2 linked regions of the Nitratifractor salsuginis DSM 16511 genome follow. The protein of the gene in region 1 interacts with the protein of each later gene in a pairwise test. Links are inferred from orthologs where the notes say so. Each region holds a gene or a part of one and is shown in the gene's direction. Other genes may lie near its edges. The genes, in order: NITSA_RS05610 and topA.

Region 1 (3,308 bases):
GCGTCTGGAACTGCTCGAAAGCATAGCGCAGACTGTCCCCGCCGAACGCGTCATTCTGAGCCCTTCGTGCTCTTTGCTGCATATTCCCTTTACCCTGCGCTACGAAGAGAAGATGGATCCCGCGGTCAAAAGCTACCTGGCCTTCGCCACGGAGCGGCTGGAGGAATTGAATGTACTCAACGCGCTTTTCCGCAAAAAGTCTTTGGCTGAGTCACAGCACCAGGTTCTGGAAGAGAGCCGCTGTGCTTTGGCTAAACGGCGCGAAAGCTCCCACGTCACCGACCCGGCGGTGCAGGAGCGGATGAAAGCCCTCGATACTCTGCGCCGGAAACGCAAGACCCCCTTCAAAGAGCGGATCGTAACGCAGCATCGGCGCTTCGGGTACAAACCCCTGGCGACGACGACCATCGGCAGCTTTCCCCAGACGCCCGAGCTTCGCAAGATGCGGCGGGATTACAAGGAGGGCAGGATCGATGCCGAAACCTATGAGCGCTACATCGAAGAGCAGATCAAAGCCTGTGTGGAGTTTCAGGAGCGCATCGACCTGGAGATTCTGGTACACGGGGAGTTCGAGCGTAACGATATGGTGGAGTATTTCGGCGAACAGCTCTCTGGAGTCGCCTTTAGCGAGAACGGCTGGGTACAGAGCTACGGAAGTCGCTGCGTCAAACCCCCGCTGATCTACGGGGATGTGAGCCGGCCCGCACCGATGACGGTCCGCTGGAGCACCTTCGCCCAGAGTCTGACCGAGCGTCCGATGAAGGGGATGCTCACCGGGCCCGTAACCATTCTCAACTGGTCTTTTGTGCGCGACGACCAGCCCCGATCCGAGACCTGCTATCAGATCGCCCTGGCGATCCGGGACGAAGTGGACGATCTGCAAAAGGCGGGCATCGGGATGATCCAGGTGGATGAGGCGGCGTTCAAAGAGGGCTACCCCCTGCGCTCGGCCAAACGGCCCGAGTATGAGCGCTTCGCTCTGGAGAGTTTCTGGATCGCTACCAATGTCGCCGAGCCCGAGACCCAGATCCATACCCATATGTGCTACAGCGAATTCAACGACATCATCGACACCATCGAAGGGATGGATGCCGACGTCATCAGCATCGAGACGGCCCGCAGCGGCAATGTCCTGTTGCGGATCTTCAAAGAGCGCGGCTATGAGATGGAGATCGGCCCCGGCGTTTACGACATTCACTCCCCCCGCGTCCCGAGTGTGGACGAGATGGTCGATCAGATCCACGCCCTCCTGGAAGTCCTGCCGCCCCGGCAGCTCTGGATCAACCCCGACTGCGGCCTCAAGACCCGGGGCTGGCCGGAGGTGGAGGCGAGCCTGGCCAATATGGTCCAAGCGGTCAAAGAGGTGCGTCAAGAGCTGGGGATCTAGATCCCTCCTTGGCTTATGAAAGAGCCCTGCCTCTGGGGCTTTTTATCCATCTTTACCCATCCTTCCTGTAAACTCTCCCTATGCAAACGGTTTCCCAAAGTTTTTTCGCCGAGACGATCGTCAAACGATCCAAGTTTCTCAGTTATCTCGTTCCCATCGCCGATTTTGAAACGCTTCACAGCCGGTTGCGAAAGGAACACCCCAAAGCCAACCATATTGTCACCGCCTACCGCCGCTTCAACGAACATCGGCAGATCGTCGAACACTCTTCCGACGACGGCGAGCCCAAAGGCTGCGCCGGTGTGCCCACGCTCAACGTGCTGCGCGGCAACGACCTCGTGGAGTGCGCCATCCTGACGGTCCGTTATTTCGGCGGGATAAAACTGGGCACGGGCGGGATGGTGCGGGCCTATACCCAGGCGGCAAGCAGCGTTATTGATTGTGCGAATTTGAAGCATTGGGTGATGAAGGAGCGTTATCATATCGGCTGTGCTTACAGTGCATTGAACCGATTGGAGTGCCTTATCAATGAGTTGGATATCGAAGTGCTTCATCGGGATTTCCCAGGCTATGAAGTCCGTTTGAAACTCTCTGCAGATCCGGGAAGCTACGCGATGCTTCTTAAAAAGGCAAACGGATTGTTATTAAAAGAGATGTTTTGATGTAGTTTGTCATGGACAATGATAAGTTATATTCACTTATCACTATTGTTTCATATACTTTCCTGTTTGTGCAATTCTGGATACAAGTTACCTGTAATTAATTGCGTACAGTATAGTCTATGATCATTTTCATATAATTCAAAGGTATAGTCTTCTTTTGATAGGCTACCTAAGAAAAAAATATAAATATCATCTGTTTTAATTTTTTTCCGTTCTTCTTTAGATATATCTTCGTATGATTTGTTCTTTTCTTTCATGATTTTTTTAGTCCTACAGAAAATTGTGTTTTGACTTTATCTTTCAAATCTTCAATATCATTGACCACTTCATTTATTTTTCTGTCGCTCCAATCAGATACATCTATTTTTAATGTTATATCTTTCTCTTTATCAAAAAACCTAAACATAATATTGGTACCGTTGTTTTTTACACTATCCTTTGCAAGACTCAATTTCCCAAGATAGATTCTTCTGATTGAATATTTTTCTAAGAACTCTTGATCACTGGTTTCATATGTGCTTATTTTTTTAAAGGCGCTTTTATAAGTATCAAAATTTATCATTGGTATTTCCAGTTCTAGAGTCCCCCATCGGGGATCCGTAAACCCCACGCCTTTAGGCGGCCGGGATATGGTATGCTTGAAAGATGCAAGAGTATAGAAATGGTGGGCATACAGTATGGGACTGTAAATACCATCTCGTGTGGACGACAAAATACCGTTATCCCGTCTTAAAAGGGGATGTGGGGTACCGATGCCGAGATTTGTTACGTGAGATTGCGATGAGTCGGGAGATGGTGATTTATGCAGGATCCATCAATCGGGATCATGTACATTTGTTGATAGGGATACCGCCAAATATGTCCGTATCAAAGGCAGTGCAATATTTGAAAGGGAAGAGTTCGCATAAATTGATGAGTGAATTTCGGATGCTGAAGAAGCGGTATTGGGGGCAGCATTTGTGGGCGAGAGGATACTGGGTTGCAACGAGTGGAAATGTGACCGATGAAGTCTGGATGGAATATATCAAGAACCAACAACCACCAGAGCTTGATGATGAGTTCCGAGTTGTCTGATCAACCGACGGCCTTCAGGCTGAATGACCGGCTTTCAGCCGTAATCTGAAGCCACCGGCTATTAGCCGGTGGAGACATTCACATGCCTATCATGTGGAAAATTTATAAAATGTTTCACAATTGGACGTATGGTTGAACTGATGCGATGATGCTTACCATCGACAGTAGTATGTACAGTATGTTGT
Region 2 (3,305 bases), 980 kb from region 1 along the record:
GACCCAAACTGGGGCCGCATCGCCTCCACCATCGGCGCCAGCGGCATCGCCTGTGACGAAGAGAAACTGAGCATTTACTATGACGACCTGCTCATCTACAACAAGGACAACAGAGAACTCGACCCCGAGCGGGAGGAGAAGGCTTACAAAATTATGAAAAAAGACTCCTTCCGCATCCGCTGCGATTTGGGAATGGGCACGGGCAGCTTCACCTCCTACGGCTGCGACCTGAGCTACGAGTATGTGAAGATCAATGCGGAGTATAGAACGTAAAAATAACCGAGCAACCGAGTAACGGAGTAATGAGTAACCGAATAATTGAGAATTGTAAGGAATGCTGAACGACTGAGCTTGAAATCCTCTCAACGCTCAACGCTCAGCTCTCAACGCTTAACACATAACACCATTCAATCTTGCGACTTGAGGGCCGAAGGCCCGTGCCTGCGACTTGCGACTATATGCTACAATGGCGGAAAAATTTCATCTAGGCTACCTTATATATGAAAAATCTCATTATCGTCGAATCACCGGCCAAGGCACGGACCATCAGCAACTTCCTGGGCAAGGATTACAAAGTCGTCGCCTCCAAAGGACACATCCGGGATCTGCCCAAAAGCAGCTTCGGCATTACCGTCGAGGAGGGGAAATTCATCCCCAAATACACCGTCCCCAGAGAGGCTTCCCCCACGGTCAAAGAGCTCAAAAAGCTGGCCAAAGAGGCAGAGACCGTCTACATCGCGACCGATGAGGACCGCGAGGGAGAAGCGATCGGCTACCACATCGCCAAGGCCATCGGCAAGGACCCCGAAGAGCTGCCGAGGATTGTCTTCCACGAGATCACCAAGAGCGCCATCCAACACGCCCTGGAGAATCCCAGACGGATCGATATGCAGAGCGTCGATGCCCAGCAGACCCGGCGCCTGCTCGACCGGATCGTAGGCTACAAGCTCTCCCCCCTGCTGGCGAACAAGATCCAAAAGGGCCTCTCCGCCGGCCGGGTCCAGAGCGCGGCGCTCAAGATCGTCGTCGACCGGGAGCGGGAGATCAAAGCCTTCAAACCCGAAGAGTATTGGAGTATCAAGGGAATCTTCGACAAGACGGTCGATGCCGATATCTACAGCTTCGAGGGCAAAAAGATCGAGAAAATGACCCTCAAAAACGGCGAAGAGGCGAACAAGATCGTCGAATCGGCCAAGGAAGAATCCTTCAAGGTCGCCTCCATCGAAACCGCCCGGCGCAAGAGCAAAACCCCGCCCCCCTTTATGACTTCGACCCTCCAGCAGGCCGCTTCGACCCAGCTGGGTTTCTCCCCCAAAAAGACGATGATGGTCGCCCAGAAACTCTACGAAGGGGTCAAGACCCACAAAGGGACGATGGGGGTCATCACCTATATGCGGACCGACAGCCTCAACCTTGCCAAAGAGGCAGTGGCTGAAGCACGGGAATTCATCGAGAAGAACTTCGGAGAGAAGTATCTCCCCGCCAAACCCAAATTCTACGCCTCCAAAGCCAAGGGAGCCCAGGAAGCCCACGAGGCGATCCGCCCCACGATGACCGAATTCACCCCCAAGCTGGCCGCCAAGTACCTGGCTCCCGACGAGCTCAAACTCTACCGCCTCATCTACAACCGCTTCCTGGCGTGCCAAATGACCGAAGCGGAGTTTGAAACCCAGACCATCCTCTTTGCCGGAGAGAAATCGGTCTTCAAAGCCACCGGCCGCAAACTGATCTTCGACGGCTTTTACCGCATCACCGGCTACAATGAAAAAGATCGGCTCCTGCCTGAGCTCAAAGAGGAGCAGCCGGTCGAACTCACCGAGATCAAAGCCGAACAACACTTCACCGAGCCCCCCGCCCGCTACAACGAAGCGAGCCTCATCAAAAAGCTCGAATCTCTGGGTATCGGGCGCCCCAGCACCTATGCCCCCACCATCACGATCCTGCAGAACCGCAAATACATCGAGATCGAAAAGAAGCGGATCCACCCCACCGAGATCGCCTTCACCGTCATCGAAATGCTAGAAAAGCACTTCCCCGAGATCGTCGACAGCAACTTCACCGCCCGGATGGAAGAGACCCTCGACAAGATCGCCGAAGGCAAAGAGGATTGGCAAAAGGTACTCTGGGAATTTTATCAACCCTTCATCGAGAAGATTGCCGAAGGCAAAAAGAACATCCCCTCCCAAAAAATGGCCGAACCCATCGGCGAAAAATGCCCCGAGTGCGGTGCAGAACTGCTCAAACGCAAGGGGCGCTACGGGGAGTTCATCGCCTGCTCCAACTTCCCCAAATGCCGCTACAGCCGCAACATCGACGGCACCGAACCCGAAAAGCCGGAGGAGACCGACGAGATCTGCGACAAATGCGGCGCACCGATGGTGATCAAAAACTCCCGCCGGGGCAAATTCCTCGCCTGCAGCGCCTACCCCAAGTGCAAAAACGCCAAACCCCTCACCCCGCCCAAAGAGCTCGCCGTCCCCTGCCCCGAGTGCGGCGGCAAACTCATCGAACGCCAGGGCCGCCGCGGCACCTTCTACGGCTGCGCCAACTACCCCAAATGCAAATTCATCGCCAATTTCGAACCGGTGGACAAAAAATGCCCCGAATGCGGCTACCTGATGGGGGTCAAACACCTCAAAAGCGGCGATGTCTATGTCTGCTTCAAGTGCAAACACAAAGTTTCGGCGGAAGCCGAAACTTAATGAGGAATGAGCAATGAGGAATGAGGAACCGAAAAAGAACGATCCTCTTTCTGAAAAGAGCTTCCTCTTCTCTCTTCGTATTATCAAACTCAACCGTTTCTTACAGGATAAACATCGGGATTATGTCCTCTCAAAGCAGATTTTAAGAAGCGGAACTGCAATTGGTGCTTTGATTGCCGAAGGCAAATATGCCCAATCAAAAGCGGATTTTCTCAACAAACTCACTATCGCTTTAAAAGAAGCAAGCGAAACCGAATACTGGATTCGCATTCTGCACGCATCGCAATATATTGATGATACGATGTACCAAAGCATTTACAAAGATCTCGATGAAATCCTTCGCCTCCTGATATCCAGCACCAAAACGGTCAAAGGCTCTCAAAAATGAGATTGAAACTTTTCTATTTAAATAAAATGCATTGCGAAGCAATGCTCACCGACATTCCTCATTCCTCATTCCTCATTCCTCATTCCTCAGGGAGCTTATCCCTATGAAAAAAACATCCATTATAGAAGAGTACTATCTCTTCATCAAAGGCTTCTTTAAAGAGCTCTTCGACGAGCGTCTGGGCTTCTATGCGGCCAGTATGAGCTGGAGCACCC

What was found.
Region 2: the proteins of NITSA_RS05610 (region 1) and topA interact in binary tests that used the Escherichia coli proteins (3 or more experiments, as listed by UniProt). The link is inferred for Nitratifractor salsuginis DSM 16511 from one-to-one orthologs.

The regions. Positions count from the first base shown.
Region 1 is NC_014935.1:1,109,738-1,113,045, reverse strand. The notes cover bases 278-3,258. They hold NITSA_RS05610 (IMPACT family protein), read left to right. Parts: upstream 278-1,467; coding sequence 1,468-2,049; downstream 2,050-3,258. Other genes in these bases: NITSA_RS11285 (hypothetical protein), read right to left, coding at 3,185-3,258; tnpA (IS200/IS605 family transposase), read left to right, coding at 2,695-3,123; NITSA_RS05600 (hypothetical protein), read right to left, coding at 2,303-2,611; NITSA_RS05605 (hypothetical protein), read right to left, coding at 2,100-2,306; metE (5-methyltetrahydropteroyltriglutamate--homocysteine S-methyltransferase), read left to right, coding at 278-1,387. Outside these bases: more of metE, read left to right, coding at 1-277; more of NITSA_RS11285, read right to left, coding at 3,259-3,308.
Region 2 is NC_014935.1:132,093-135,397, reverse strand. The notes cover bases 124-3,101. They hold topA (type I DNA topoisomerase), read left to right. Parts: upstream 124-500; coding sequence 501-2,702; downstream 2,703-3,101. Other genes in these bases: NITSA_RS00760 (four helix bundle protein), read left to right, coding at 2,716-3,090; argJ (bifunctional glutamate N-acetyltransferase/amino-acid acetyltransferase ArgJ), read left to right, coding at 124-273. In the rest of the region: more of argJ, read left to right, coding at 1-123; NITSA_RS00755 (YihY family inner membrane protein), read left to right, coding at 3,194-3,305. UniProt on the Escherichia coli protein: Releases the supercoiling and torsional tension of DNA, which is introduced during the DNA replication and transcription, by transiently cleaving and rejoining one strand of the DNA duplex.